One region of the Beijerinckia indica subsp. indica ATCC 9039 genome, then DNA from elsewhere that is predicted to be linked to it. Evidence: predicted binding sites of a transcription regulator. Region 1 holds the regulator's gene; the other holds the start of a gene.
What was found. Region 1 encodes PhoB, which activates phosphate uptake and scavenging genes when phosphate is short. Its sites were predicted from a motif close to TGTCATNNANCTGTCAT; they were not measured.
Positions count from the first base shown of each region.

Region 1 (7,420 bases):
GTGGTCAAGGGGGAGGAAAAGGCGCGGTGCAGGGCCAACTCCTCGGCGAGCACCCTTCGGGCGGTCCCATTACCGTGCGGGAAGGCCGTTTTGGGCCTTATGTCAATCACGGCAAGGTCAATGCGACCTTGAAATCCGGTCTCTCGCCGGAAACTTTGACGCTCGAAGAGGCCATCCGCCTGATTGACGAGAAGGCCGGAGCCGCATCCAAAAAGGCCCCTGCGAAGAAGGCGCCCGCAAAGAAAGCCTCTGGCAAGACGACGACCACCGAGAAAGCGCCCGCGAAAAAGGCTGCAAGCAAGGCAGCAACGGCCAAAACCACCAAGGCCAAAGCGGCGAAATCATCGGAGCCGGATGAAGAACCCCCTTTTTAAAGTCTTAGAGTGAAGATCAATCTCGGGCTTGGAGGGATTTAAGGACACGCGCGTGAGGAAAACAGCTGTGCCTCCCTCTTATACCGCCTCCGATGCGGAGACCTCGCCGGGCGCGGGACGCCTGCCGTCGCGCGCCGATCTTATCGCCTTTATCGCGCGTGAGCGCGAAGCGCAGGGCGATAAAGTACCGGCCAAGATTGGCAAACGGGAAATCGCCCGTGCCTTCGATATCAAGGGGGATGATCGCATCGCCCTGAAGCGAATGTTGCGAGAACTCGAAGCGGAGGGCGCGATCGAGCGGCGACGCCGCGTGCTGCACCAGCCGGGACGCCTGCCCGCGGTGGTTCTCGCCGAGATCTTTTCCCGCGACCGCGATGGTGATCTTCTGGCAAGCCCGGTCGAATGGGATGCCTCGCTCGGCCCAATACCCAAAATCGCTATATCGGCGCCGCGCAAGCCGCGCGCCAATATGCCAGCTCCAGGTCTTGGCGATCGCGCCCTGGTGCGGGTCGAGGCGGTTCCTGATCCAGCACCCCATGAGCCTACCTATACCGGCCGCCTGATCAAGCTTCTGCCACGCGCCAGAACACAAGTGCTCGGCCTCTTCCGAGCCGATCCGCTGGGCGGTGGTGGCCGTATCGTGCCGATTGATAAAAAGAGTCTCGGCCGGGGCGAATTACAGGTTTCCGAGGCCGATCGCGGTGAGGCGGAGGATGGTGATCTCGTTGCCGTCGAGCCGCTGCGCTCGGGCCGTCTTGGCTTGCCGAGCGCGCGCGTGCGCGAAAGAATCGGCGCCTTTTCCTCGGAAAAAGCGGTGAGCCTGATCGCTATTCACGCGCATGGCCTGCCGCATATTTTCCCGTCCGAAGTGCTGGCGGAAGCCGAAAGCAAAAAGAATGTTGGCCTTGCAGGGCGCGAGGATTGGCGCGAACTGCCGTTGGTGACCATCGATCCTCCAGATGCCAAGGATCATGACGACGCCGTTTATGCTGACTATGATCCTGATCCCGCCAATGTGGGCGGCACGATTTTGAGTGTCGCCATCGCCGATGTCGCCGCTTATGTCCGCCTTGGCGGGGCGCTTGACAAGGAAGCGCAGGAGCGCGGCAATTCGGTCTATTTTCCCGATCGCGTCGTTCCCATGTTGCCCGAGCGGATTTCCAACGATCTGTGTTCGTTGCGTCCCGGCGAGGATCGGCCAGCGCTCGCCGTGCGCATGGTCATCGCCGCCGATGGGCACAAGCTTAGCCACACCTTTCATCGCGTAATAATGCGCTCGGCGGCGAAATTGTCTTATGCGCAGGCGCAGGCCGCGATCGATGGCGCGCCTGATGATGTGACAGAGCCTTTGCTCGAAACGGTCTTGCGGCCTCTGTATGCGGCGCATGAATGTTTGAAAAAGGCACGCGCCAAGCGAGGGCCACTCGATCTCGATCTGCCGGAACGCAAGATCAAACTCGATGAGGCTGGTCGCGTCGAACGGATTTTTACCCCCGCCCGGCTCGATGCGCATAAATTGATCGAGGAATTCATGATCCTCGCCAATGTATGCGCGGCGGAAACGCTGGAGGCGCATCATCAGCCTTTGATCTATCGCACACATGACGAGCCGACGATCGAAAAGCTCAACGCGCTCGCCGAATTTCTGCATACGATCGATATCAAGCTCGCCAAGGGCCAGGTGCTGCGGCCGGCGCAATTCAATGGTATTCTGGCGCAGGTGCGCGAAACCGAGCACGAACATCTCGTCAACGAGATCGTGTTGCGCACGCAGGCCCAGGCGGAATATGTTACTGAAAATTACGGGCATTTCGGTCTCAATCTGCGCCGTTACGCGCATTTCACCTCGCCGATTCGCCGCTATGCCGATCTCATCGTGCATCGCGCCCTGATCAGCGCCCTGAAATTCGGCTCCGATGGCTTGCCGAATACGGATCCGCATGTTCTTGCCGAAATCGCGGCCAAGATTTCAGCGGCTGAACGCCGTGCCATGGCCGCCGAGCGCGAGACCGTGGAACGGCTGATCGCCATTCACCTCGCTGATCAAGTCGGCGCGCAATTCGAGGGCCGCATTTCCGGCGTCACCAAATCCGGCCTGTTCATCCGCCTCATGGACTCAGGGGCCGATGGTTTCGTGCCCATATCGAGCCTTGCTCAGGATTATTTCCGGCATGATGAAGCAAGGCACGCCTTGATCGGGTCGCGCACCGGCCTCATGCATCGGCTGGGTGATCTCGTCACCGTCCGGCTCGTCGAGGCAGCGCCGCTGGCAGGCGCGCTGCGTTTCGAACTCATCGACGGCGGCGCTCTTGCGCCACGCTCGAAAGGCCGGAATGGGTCCGCCAAGGGATCTGCGAAGCGCAGCTTCGACCCCAAAGCGGAAGAGGCTTTAGCCAAGAAAAACATCAAACGCAGCCGCCGGCGCTGACCGTTTTTTCTCCTTCCTTTCCCACGAGCCTTTCAAGAGACGTCCCACCATGCCGCGCCTAACCCTGGCGATCGAATCTTTCCCCCTGGCCAGTCGTTTCGTCATCTCGCGTGGGGCGAAAAGCGTGGCGGAGGTCGTTGTCGCCACGCTTGACTCTGGACATGCCAGGGGACGGGGAGAATGTGTGCCCTATGCGCGCTACGGCGAAAGCCCAGCGAGCGTCCTCGCTCAAATCGAGATGATCCGCCCCGCGATTGAAGCCGGCGCTGGGCGTGAGGTTTTGCAGGAGCTTCTGCCGCCAGGGGCCGCCCGTAATGCGCTCGATTGCGCTTTGTGGGATCTGGAAGCCAAGGAAACCGGTGTGCCCGTCTATCGTCGCGCGGGCCTTTCGGAGCCCGTGCCCGCCGTCACGGCTTATACGATCTCGGTCGGCACGCCTGAAACCATGGCGGAAGCCGCGGCCAAGGCCAGCCATCGACCCTTGCTGAAACTCAAGCTCGCAGGGGAAGGGGATCTTGCCCGCATTGCCGCCGTGCGCGCGGCGGCGCCCGAGGCGACCCTGATCGTCGATGCCAACGAGGCTTGGACCGAGACAATGCTTGGCCCCTATTTCGAGGCTTGCGCGGCGGCTGGTGTCAAACTGATCGAACAGCCCTTGCCAGCCGGCCAGGATGCGATGCTTGCAAAAATTTCAAGGCCCGTGTCCATTTGTGCGGATGAAAGCGCTCATGATCGCGATGGACTCGAGGACCTTGCGGCCCGCTATGATATGATCAATGTCAAACTGGATAAAACCGGTGGTCTGACGGAGGCCCTGTGTCTCGTCGAGGCGGCGCGCGGGTTGAAACTCGATATCATGCTTGGATGCATGGTGGCGAGTTCGCTGGCCATGGCCCCCGCCATGCTGCTTGCGTCACAAGCCCGGTTCGTCGATCTCGATGGCCCCCTGCTGCTTGCGAAGGATCGTCCCCATGGGCTCACCTATGAGGGCTCCCTTGCTTATCCGCCCGCGCCCGATCTTTGGGGATGAGTGCGATGGGAAAAAGCCATTTGATAGATTATCGATCGACGCGGAGCCATTATGCAGCCTCAAGGTGAAGTCGTCGTCACATCGGGCGATATTATCGTCTATCGCCTGTTCGAACTCGCCGACAGTATCAATCTCGATCTAGCCGAAAAACATTGGCTGGAGCATACAGGCTCCCTCGGCGCTCGGCGCAAATTGCAGGCAACGCCGGCAAAAGCCGTGGCCTATAACGTGCCTCCAGTCGTTCTGACGCTTGATCCCTTGCCCCTGAAACTGCGGACTGAGGATCAGGCGGCACGCAATGTCGAAGCGCAAGTGACGGCGCGCCTTTATGATATCGGCATCGTCACCCTCACCATGCGTTTTTCGGTCAGCCATCTTGGCTGGCACGCCTATTCCGCGCTGCTCAACGCCATTAACGCGACGGTGGGGCCGACATCGGGCAGCCTCCTTTGGCGTGACATGGTGAAGGCTTTGCGCGGCCCACTCGATGGTGCTCTCGACAAGCCGATCGATTCGCCGCTGGAAGAAGATTATATCGTCGGCTTCGTGCGCTCGTTCGACCGGCCCTTGACTGGCCAACAGATCTTGAACGAGATCGATCTGGTGCCGCTGCTGTCCGGCGAAACTCTGCCGCTTTCGGAGCGCGCGCGCCAGGATCTTCTGCGCAATCATTTCTCTTATTATCTCGATGATCTCGCCGTGCTCACCTGGGACCGCGCTTTGGTCGTCGATCCGCGCGGCGATTCGGATGTGCTCGATGTCGTCGAGGTGGCTAATGCCCAATTGCTGGAAATCAGCTATTTCAACAAATTGCTCACCGATGAATTGCCGCGCATGTATGATCTCGTCGAGACCACGCATCGGTCGAGCGGCCTTTGGTCATCCAGAAGATTGGCCGGCCTCGCGCGGCGTTTGTATACATTGTTCGCGGAAGTCACGGAAGTGAAGGAACATGTCGACAATGTTCTGACCGTGACCGAGGATGTCTATCTTGCCCGCATCTATGCCGCCTCGCTCACCCTCTTCCAGGTCAATGCGGTCGGCAATGCGGTCGATCAGAAACTGGCGATCATCCGCGATACTTACATGGCGCTCTACGATGATGCCTCCGGCGGCAGGGCCGATGCGATGGAAATCGCCGTCGTGGCTCTGATCGCGTTGGAGATCATCCTTACGCTCATTCATTGGTAATACCAACGGTCATAATGAATGACCTTTGGTAAAACGAGCTTCGCGTAAAGAGGCGTGTTTTCCCGATTGGGTGAATCGGGAAAACACGCTTTTTTCAAAATTATTTGCCGAAATGCTCGTCGAAGGAATAGCCGGCGCCGCGCACCGTGCGGATGGGGTCCTGTTCCTCGCCGATCGACAAGGCCTTGCGCAGGCGCCCGACATGGACATCGACGGTGCGCTCGTCGATCTCCGCCGCCTCGCCCCAGACGCCGTCCAGCAATTGCGCGCGGGAAAAGACGCGGCCTGGCCGGCCCATCAGATGATCGAGCAGGCGGAATTCGGTCGGTCCGAGATGGACATGCCGCTCGCCGCGATGGACACGCCAATTCTCCCGATCGAGTGAGAGATCACCGGCGGTGAGCAGGCCGGTGATACGGTCTGGTCGCGAGCGGCGCAACAGGGCGCGGACACGCGCCATCAATTCGGGCACCGAGAAAGGCTTGACGATATAATCATCGGCGCCCGTCGCGAGCCCCCGGATCTTTTCGCTTTCCTCGCCGCGCGCCGTCAGCATGATGATCGGCAGCGCCCGTGTCTTCTCGCGCGCACGGATGCGGCGGCAGATTTCAAGGCCGGAGACACCGGGCAGCATCCAGTCGAGAAGGACGAGATCAGGCAGGCTTTCATCGAGACGGGCCTCGGCCTCGTCGCCGCACTCAAGGCTCTCGACCTCGAAGCCCTCGGCCTCGAGATTATAGGTGAGCAGTGTGCTCAAAGCGGCCTCGTCCTCGACGAGGAGAATGCGCGTCGTCGCGGTCGATGTTTTGTTGCGCGCGGAATTGCTGCTCTTGCTGGAAACCTCTGCTGTCTGGTTCATGCGGACACCGTTGTCGAGAAGTCGGAAAGATCGGGCCGACCCTTGGGACGTTCGGTCGGCAATGTTTCTCCGGTAACGAGATAGACCACTGTTTCGGCGATATTGGTGGAATGATCGCCGATCCGCTCGATATTCTTCGAACAGAACAGGAGATGCGTGCAGAAGGAAATATTGCGGGGATCTTCCATCATGAAGGTGAGGAGGTCGCGAAACACCGAATCCTCGAGCGCGTCGAGTTCGGCATCGCGGGTCCAGACCGCGCGCGCCCGTTCGGCATCGCGCAGGGCATAGGCGTCGAGGACGTCCTTCAGAAGGAGGGAGGCGGTCTCATGCATGCTCTTGAGGCCGATGAGGGCGCGCGGAATCCGCATTTCCGTGGACAGTTTGATGGCGCGCTTGGCGATGTTTTTGGCGAGATCACCGACCCGTTCGAGATCGCCGGAGATCCTGATCGTGGCAATGATTTCCCTGAGATCCACCGCCAGCGGTTGCCGTTTGGCGATGGTCAGGATGGCCTGTTCCTCGATATCGCGCTGGAGCAGGTCGAGGCGCGGATCATTTTCGACCGTTCTGATGGCGAGATCCCGATCGAGATCGGTCAAGGCGTCCATGGCGTCCGCCAGCATTTTTTCCGCTATGCCGCCCATTTCGGCGATTTTGCGGCCGAGAATCTCGAGCTCCGTGTCGTAGGCCCGAACGGTATGGCTGGTGATCGTGGATTCGGACATAGGGCTCTTCCTCGAATGGTGTGCCTCGCCGTGAACGGGCTGGCGGCGCCGAAAACGGCGCGGAAAAATTCAGCCAAAACGGCCGGTGATGTAATTCTGTGTCTCCTGCCGGTCCGGCGTGGTGAACAGGCGCGAGGTCACATCGAATTCGATCAGATCGCCGAGATACATGAAGGCCGTATATTCGGAGACGCGGGCGGCCTGCTGCATATTATGGGTGACGATGATGATCGTATAGCTGGACTTCAATTCGTCGATCAGTTCCTCGATCTTGGCGGTCGAGATAGGATCGAGCGCCGAACAAGGTTCGTCGAATAAGATGACTTCTGGATGAATGGCGATGGTGCGCGCGATGCACAGCCGCTGCTGCTGGCCTCCCGACAGAGCGAGACCGCTTGAATGCAGCTTGTCCTTGACCTCATTCCAGAGCGCCCCGCCTTTCAGGGCGGCTTCCACACGGTCATCGAGTTCGCTCTTCGGCAGCTTTTCATAAAGCCTTATGCCGAAGGCAATATTCTCATAGATGGACATGGGAAAGGGCGTCGGCTTTTGAAAGACCATGCCGACGCGCGAGCGCAGGAGATTGAGATCCTGATCGGCGGTCAGGATGTTTTCGCCATCGAGCAGGACCTCGCCCTCGGCCCTTTGCCGGGGATAGAGATCATACATGCGGTTCAAGACACGCAGGAGGGTCGATTTTCCGCAGCCGGAGGGACCGATCAAGGCGGTAACCTTGTTGGCATAGAGCGGCATGCTGATGTTTTTCAGGGCGAGCGTATCGCCGTAGAAAAAATTCAGATTGCGGATCGC
Region 1 is NC_010581.1:3,870,681-3,878,100, reverse strand. It holds gene topA (type I DNA topoisomerase) at 1-374, shown strand, start outside; gene rnr (ribonuclease R) at 427-2,802, shown strand; gene dgcA (N-acetyl-D-Glu racemase DgcA) at 2,852-3,832, shown strand; gene BIND_RS17325 (RMD1 family protein) at 3,884-5,023, shown strand; gene phoB (phosphate regulon transcriptional regulator PhoB) at 5,124-5,882, opposite strand; gene phoU (phosphate signaling complex protein PhoU) at 5,879-6,610, opposite strand; gene pstB (phosphate ABC transporter ATP-binding protein PstB) at 6,680-7,420, opposite strand, start outside.

Region 2 (7,420 bases), 1.4 Mb from region 1:
GAAACGCCGCCCGACCATCCAGGCATAGGGGCCAGTGCCGGTCATGCGTTTGCCAAATGTGGCGTCGTAGAGCTTGCCGCCGCGGACCGATTGCACGAGGGAGAGAACATGACGGGCTTTCGCAGGTGCATGTTCCATCAGCCATTCGCTGAACAGATCGCGCAATTCCAGCGGCAGGCGGAGCATGACATAGCCGGCCTCGCGGACCCCCAAGGCATGGACGCGCGTCAGGATTGTTTCGATCTCACTGTCGTTGAGGCCGGGAATGATGGGCGCGAGCAGCAGGCTCACCGGCACACCCGCTTCCGATAAGAGCCGCATGGCCTCGAGCCGCCGTTCCGGCGTGCTGGCGCGGGGCTCCATTTTGCGGGCGAGCCCGGCATCGAGTGTCGTCACGGAAATGGCGATCTTGACGAGCCCCTTTTGTGCCATGGGCGCAAGCAGATCGAGATCGCGCAACACGAGCGCGGATTTGGTGACGAGCGCAACCGGATGATTGGTGCGGGCGAGAACTTCGAGAATTTGACGCGTGACCCTCTGTTGCCGCTCGATGGGTTGATAGGGATCCGTATTGGTGCCGATGGCAATGGTTTTCGGACGGTAGGAAGGCGCGGCCAATTCGCGTTCGAGCGCTGCCGCGGCGCCCGCCTTGGCGAACAGCTTGGTTTCGAAATCGAGGCCAGGAGAAAGACCCTGATAGGCATGGGTCGGCCGTGCGAAACAATAGATGCAGCCATGTTCGCAACCCCGATAGGGATTGATCGAACGGTCGAAGCCGATATCCGGGGAATCATTATGCGTAATAAGGGTGCGGACTTTTTCCGGCGTGACGCTGGTGGCGAGAGGCGGCGGCTCTTCTTCATGCCAGCCGTCATGCTCACGCTGGCGGGCTTCCTGTTCGAAGCGTCCACCGCGATTGGACACAGCCCCACGGCCCCGTCTTTCAGAGGTAGGCAGGACGTCCTTGATCGCGACGCGATCGGATGGCACGCTCAGCCAGTTGGGGGCCAGCTGCGTCTTGACCACGTTTTGTTTCAGCAGATGTCCAGCTTCCACCATGGCGCACCCCGCTTATTCTCTTTTTGTTCCGACATCGGACGAGAACAAAAATAGAACAAACGGAATTTATGTCAATTCGTCCTGTGGGTAATTCTGAACCTGATAAAGCCAACCATAGCCGGCGAGGGTGCGTTCCGGATTGCTGAAACGCAAGACCGTGTCGCGGGCCAAGGCGGCAGGCCCTTTGAGATGGTAGATTGTGGCTTGTCGGCGTGAGGCAGCCTGGACTTTGCTCGCTCTGGCGTAACGCTGCTTTTGATAGGTCACGAGCGCTGTTTCGATCGTTTGCGTCCCTGTGAGGGGTTCCGCGAGAACGTGACCTAGCATGGCGGCATCTTCGATCGCCTGGGCCGCGCCTTGCGCGAGAAAAGGCACCATGGGATGGGCGGCATCGCCAAGAAGCGCGACACGCCCCGCGCACCAGGTGGGAAAAGGTGGATAATCAAGCAAAGGGTGGGTGCGCCATTGTGGCGCCGCCGCGAGCAGGGCGCGGGCGGGTTCTGCCCATGTGGTAAAGGATTGCGCCAGTTCGGCGGGATCGCCGATCCCAGCCCAGAACGTTTGCGTGGAATCGGTCGAAGGCCTTGTCTTGATGACGGCGACGACATTGACGACCGTGCCCTGGCGCAGGGGATAATGCACGAGATGAGCATCAGGACCGAGCCAGAGATTGGTGCGCGGCTTCAACATCTCCGTACTGGCCAGTTCGGCGGGGACAAGCGCCCGCCAAGCCGTCCGTTTGCAAAGCTCTCTCTTTGTTTGCGGGAGCGGCTGTGAGGCTTCCAGAAGCCGGCCGCGCACGAGGGAATGCACGCCATCGGCACCGATCAGGCAATCGCCCTCGAACGTGCTTTTGATTTGTCCGTGCTTGACGACGATGCGGACGCCGTCGGCGCCCGAGGCAAAACCGGCGACGGTCGAACCCAGTCTCAAGCTGATGTTTTCATGCAGCGCGAGCGTTTCGAGCAGAGCGCGTTGCAGATCGGCCCGATGCGCCAGGAGGTAGGGGGCGCCCCAAAGATGTTCGGCTTCATGCAAAGGCAGACGGATGAGAGAGGCGCCGTCACGCGCCCGACGGAGCACGAGCTCTTGCGGTCTCAGCGCGGCGTGCTCCAGATGCGGCAGCACGCCGAGCCCCCGCAAAATGGCGCTGGCATTGGGAGAGAGTTGCAGCCCGGCCCCCACCTCTTCGAGGACGGGCGCCTGTTCGAACAGACTGATGCGCCAACCCTGCCGCGCAAGACAGAGAGCAGCCGTCAGGCCACCGATGCCGGCGCCGGCAATGAGCGCATGGGACTGGCGCATGCAATTGTCTAGGGTGCGAACATTTCGGGCGGGATCAGAAAACCATCAGGCCGTGGCATTGGTGGTTTCGAGAGCGGGCTCGAAACGGCATTCCGGCGGCTCGCATCCCCCATGCAGGCTGGCGTCATAAACATAATGTGTCGAGCAATAGGGGCAGATCGCTTCGTTGTCGTCACCCATATCGATGAAAATATGGGGATGGTCACAAGGCGGCAAGGCGCCGACGCACATGAATTCCTTGGCGCCGACACGCACGGTTTCGACACCCGGTTGGTTATGAAAATGCGGAGTGCTGTGCGAAGCCATCAGGACCAACTCCAGAATGCGCGAACGGGACTGTGGGAATGAAAGCGAGTAGCCCCGCGAAAAGCAAATGGTTGCCGGTCACCTTTATGCGATCGGGCCAGGATTTGATAGGGGTCGAACGTCTGAGGCCAAGATCTGATGATCAATTCGCTTGATCTGTCGCGCCCAAGATCGCAAGTCATGGTTACCACGGCGAATGAGGCGGCAGGAAGGAGCAGACCATGCAGGAGTTTTCGGCGCGCGGGGTGCGCATCGCCTTTATCGACGAAGCGCCGGTGGTAGCCGATCGCGGCGAACCCATCCTCCTTATTCATGGTTTTGCTTCGACCCATGCGATCAATTGGGTGTTTCCGCAATGGGTCAAAACCCTGACGGAAGCCGGGCGCCGGGTCATCGCCTTCGACAATCGCGGCCATGGCCGCAGCGAAAAGTTTTATGATCCTGCCGCTTATCATATCAAGGAGATGTGCGGCGATGCCATAGCCCTGCTCGATCATCTCGGGCTGCAGCAGGTCGATGTCATGGGCTATTCGATGGGTGCGCGGATCACGGCTTATTTGGCCTGGTCGCATCCAGAGCGGGTCCGCTCGGCGATTCTGGCTGGGCTCGGCTATCATCTCGTGGATGGCGCCGGTTTGCCGCTCGGCATAGCCGAAGCGATGGAGGCCCCCTCTTTAGACACACTGACCGATCCAATGCAACGCATGTTTCGCAGCTTCGCGGAAGCAACGAAAAGCGATCTCAAGGCCCTTGCCGCCTGCATCCGGGGGGCCCGCCAGACCATGACCGAGGCACAGCTTGGCGAGATCCGCCAACCCGCCTTGGTCGCTGTTGGGACTACCGATGATGTCGCGGGGGATCCTCACAAGCTTGCCGCTTTGCTGCCGGCAGCCCACGTTCTGCCCATTCCCGGCCGCGACCATAATAGGGCAGTGGGAGATCCCGTTTATAAAAAGGGAGTGGTCGAATTCTTGCTAAACAGGCCGTAACGAGCGTATGCAGGCGGGAGCCGGTTTGGGCCGGAACTGTTTCAAATCGCGGCACTCCGTCTGTCCGGTCGCAACACTGGACAGATAGGGAGGGCCTCGCGCCTGTCATGATGGCTGAAGTAGAGCAAATGTCCCGAGCCGCGCGTGTTTTGCGGCAAGGAATGGTTGAAGAGGCGGGCGCGAATGACTTTCGCTGGAAAGCTGATGTCGTGTCCGGCGTTTTGAAAATGCATCGAATGCCTTCGAAAGGAAAAATACCTTTCGATTTTGATGCTCGAGGAGATGGTTAAAGTGACCCATGCCTTGCAAGCCACAGCCAAAGCGATGGGCCTCCCCAAGGCCGATCCAATCTATGCCAAGCTGCGGATCGAGGCGGAGGAAACCGTACGGCGAGAACCTGAACTGGCGGGTTTCGTCTTTTCGACCATTCTGAATCAGGACAGTCTCGAGGCGATCATCGTCCATCGGCTGGCGTCTCGTCTTGGCCATCCGGACGTGCCGGGCGATCTCATTCGCACGACCTATCTCGACATTCTGGACCAGCAGCCGGCGATCGGCCAAGCGTTTCGGGCAGACATTGCTGCCGTGATCGATCGCGATCCCGCCTGCACGCGGATCATCGAGCCGGTTCTGTTCTTCAAGGGCTTCCACGCGATTCAAATCTATCGGCTCGCTCACGCCCTTTGGGAGGCTGGCCACACGGATTTCGCCCTTTATTTGCAAAGCCGTTCTTCGGAAGTCTTTCAAACCGATATTCATCCCGCCGCAAAAATCGGCAAGGGCATCTTTCTTGATCATGCGACGGGTCTCGTTGTCGGCTCGACGACCGTTATCGATGACGATGTCTCCATGCTGCAGGATGTGACCTTGGGCGGAACGGGCAAGGAAAGCGGCGATCGGCATCCCAAAATCCGTCCTGGCGTGCTGATTGGCGCGGGGGCCAAGATCCTCGGCAATATCGAAATCGGCCGCTGCTCTCGAATCGCAGCAGGGTCGGTGGTCCTGCGCCCGGTGCCCGATCACAAGACCGTGGCGGGCGTCCCGGCGCAGATCGTTGGCGAAGCCGGCTGCGCCGAGCCCTCTCGTTTCATGGATCAGATTCTGGCGGCAACGAGCGGTCAGGACTGACATCGATTTCTGTCAGTTTCTTCGACTCTGAAACGATCGCCCGACTTTCCCTCTCCACATTCCGCGGTTAAACACGAAAACGATCATCGGACGCGCGGGAAGACGACCCTGGCTCTGTCCGATGTCTTTTCATAAAGCTGGAAAGGTTGATCGCGGCGGAGCAGCTTGGCGGCGGCGCCGAGGTTCCGCGTTTCGGAGAGCATCTTGGAAAAATCAGAGCTGCAAAAATTGCAAGGCTTCCTGCGCCAGAGTTTCGGCAATCAGGGCATCAAAGTCACGCAGGCGCGTAAAAATCCCGATGATGCGGATGTCCTGCTTGGCGAGCGGCAGATCGGCGAAATCATGGTCGACGACGAGGATGGCGACCGTTCCTTCGCCTTTGCGATGAAAGTGCCAGTCGAGCGCCCGGTCCTGCAGGATTATCTGCGCCGCTTGTTTGAGAACGATCGGCTTAAAATCATTCCGCGCCCGAAAAAAAATGATTCCGTCGAACTGAATTCGGGTGACGATTTTCTCGGTGTGATCTCCGCCGACGACGCCAAAGGCAAGAGCTTCACCTTTCAGATGGCGATCCTCGATATCGATCTCGACGATTTCTGAAGATCGAGGGCATCAAACCCAAAAGGGAGCACCGCTTTTGGGCTCACTTTGATGCCTCGCGCCTGCACGTCGCTCCGGTGCATTGGTCCGCCCGATGCGCCATCGCCTTCGATAGTCACCGCTCTGTCATGGAATGAGCCGACATCTCCCCTCGGATATGACCGAGGGATGCATGGACTATTTCAGACGATTCACGTTCCTGTTCGCGATACCGGCCTTTGATGCGGACGATCTCGAAGGCGTCCGATTCAATCAGATCGTCGACGAGATCGAGCGCTCCGGTTTCGAAGTCGTCAAGGCCCGCAAGCTCGAAGACGCCGAGATTGCGGTGCAGACCGACGCCGCCATCGGATGCATGGTGGTTGACTGGGGCAAGAAGGGCCTCGAGGGCAAGACGGCCGCGCTGATCAATCTCATGCGCCGCCGTGGCCTCGACTTTCCGATCATCCTCTTGATCCGCCGCAAGCGGTTCGAGGATCTGCCCGTCGAAGTGCTCGACTTCATCGATGGCTATGTCTTTCTCTCGGAAGAGACACCTGCCTTCATCGCCAAGAATCTCATCAGCCGTCTCAAGCAATATGCCGAGACGTTGAAGACGCCATTCTTCGGCGCACTCGTCGATTATGCCCAAGAAGGCAATCAGCTATGGACCTGTCCGGGCCACAATGGGGGCGTGTTCTATGGCCGTAGCCCGATTGGCCGGGTCTTCATGGAGCATCTCGGAGAGGCGGTGTTCCGCGACGACCTCGACAATTCAGTGCTCGATCTTGGCGACCTCTTGACCCACGAAGGGCCGGCTTTGCAGGCCCAAAAGGAAGCCGCCCGGATTTTTGGCGCGGAGAAGACTTATTTCGTCCTCAACGGCACCTCGACCTCCAATAAGGTGGCGCTGTCCGCGCTCGTGACCGACGGCGATCTGGTGTTGTTCGACCGTAACAATCACAAGGCCGCCCATCATGGCGCCTTGATGATCAGCGGCGGCATTCCGGTCTATCTTCCGACGGTGCGTAATGCCTTCGGCTTGATCGGCCCAATGCGCTGGGATGCTTTCGATGAGAAAGCACTGCGCGAGCGTATCCGTACTCATCCGCTGGTCAAGGATGCCGAGGCTTGGCGCCGGCCGCGCCCGTTCCGCGTCGCCGTGGTCGAACAATGCACTTATGATGGCACGATCCACAGCGCCGAGATGATCCTCCAGCGCATCGGACATCTTTGCGATTACATCCTGTTCGATGAGGCCTGGGCTGGCTTCATGAAGTTTCATCCGCTCTATGCAGGGCGTTTTGCCATGGGGCTTTCAGACCTTGGTCCTGACGCCCCCGGTATCATCGCCACCCAGTCGACCCATAAGCAATTGGCCAGCTTCTCGCAGGCCTCGCAGATCCATATCAAGGATCGTCACATCAAGGGGCAAAAGCGCCGTATCGAGCATCGCCGCTTCAACGAGAGCTTCATGCAATATGCGTCGACCTCGCCTTTCTATCCGCTGTTCGCATCGCTGGATGTCGGCGCGCAGATGATGAAGGGGCGTTCGGGTGAGGTGCTATGGGACGATACGATCAGGCTGGGTATTGAGCTCCGCAAGAAGATTCGCGCCATAAAGCGTGAGTTCGAGGAGAAAGAAATACGTCCCGAGCGGCGCTGGTTCTTCGAGTCTTTCGTGCCCGACCGTATCATGATCCCCGATGTGTCCCGCGAGGGCGCGGTGCATGATGTCGCCTGGGAGGCGATCGGGACAGACCAGCTCGCCACCGACCCTCTTTATTGGCAACTCGCGCCGAGTGCCGCCTGGCACGGCTTCGCCGACATGGCGCCGGGCTTTGCCATGACCGACCCCAACAAGCTGACGCTGCTGACGCCTGGCTTCGACCGCGCCACTGGCAATTATGCCGAACATGGCATCCCAGCCCCGGTTGTCGCCCAATATTTGCGCGAGAATCGCATTGTCGCGGAAAAGAATGACCTCAACTCGCTGCTCTTCCTGCTGACGCCTGGAGTGGAGGCCAGCAAGGCCGGCACGCTGGTTAGCGGGC
Region 2 is NC_010581.1:1,053,356-1,060,775, forward strand. It holds gene BIND_RS04695 (PA0069 family radical SAM protein) at 1-1,059, opposite strand, end outside; gene BIND_RS04700 (FAD-dependent monooxygenase) at 1,126-2,364, opposite strand; gene BIND_RS04705 (zinc-finger domain-containing protein) at 2,410-2,670, opposite strand; gene BIND_RS04710 (alpha/beta fold hydrolase) at 2,892-3,659, shown strand; gene BIND_RS21220 (hypothetical protein) at 3,767-3,949, shown strand; gene cysE (serine O-acetyltransferase) at 3,942-4,787, shown strand; gene BIND_RS04720 (DUF3126 family protein) at 4,992-5,387, shown strand; gene BIND_RS04725 (Orn/Lys/Arg family decarboxylase) at 5,560-7,420, shown strand, end outside.
Region 2: a site for PhoB is predicted at 5,501-5,517, ahead of BIND_RS04725 (Orn/Lys/Arg family decarboxylase). Genes of this name have one in related genera too.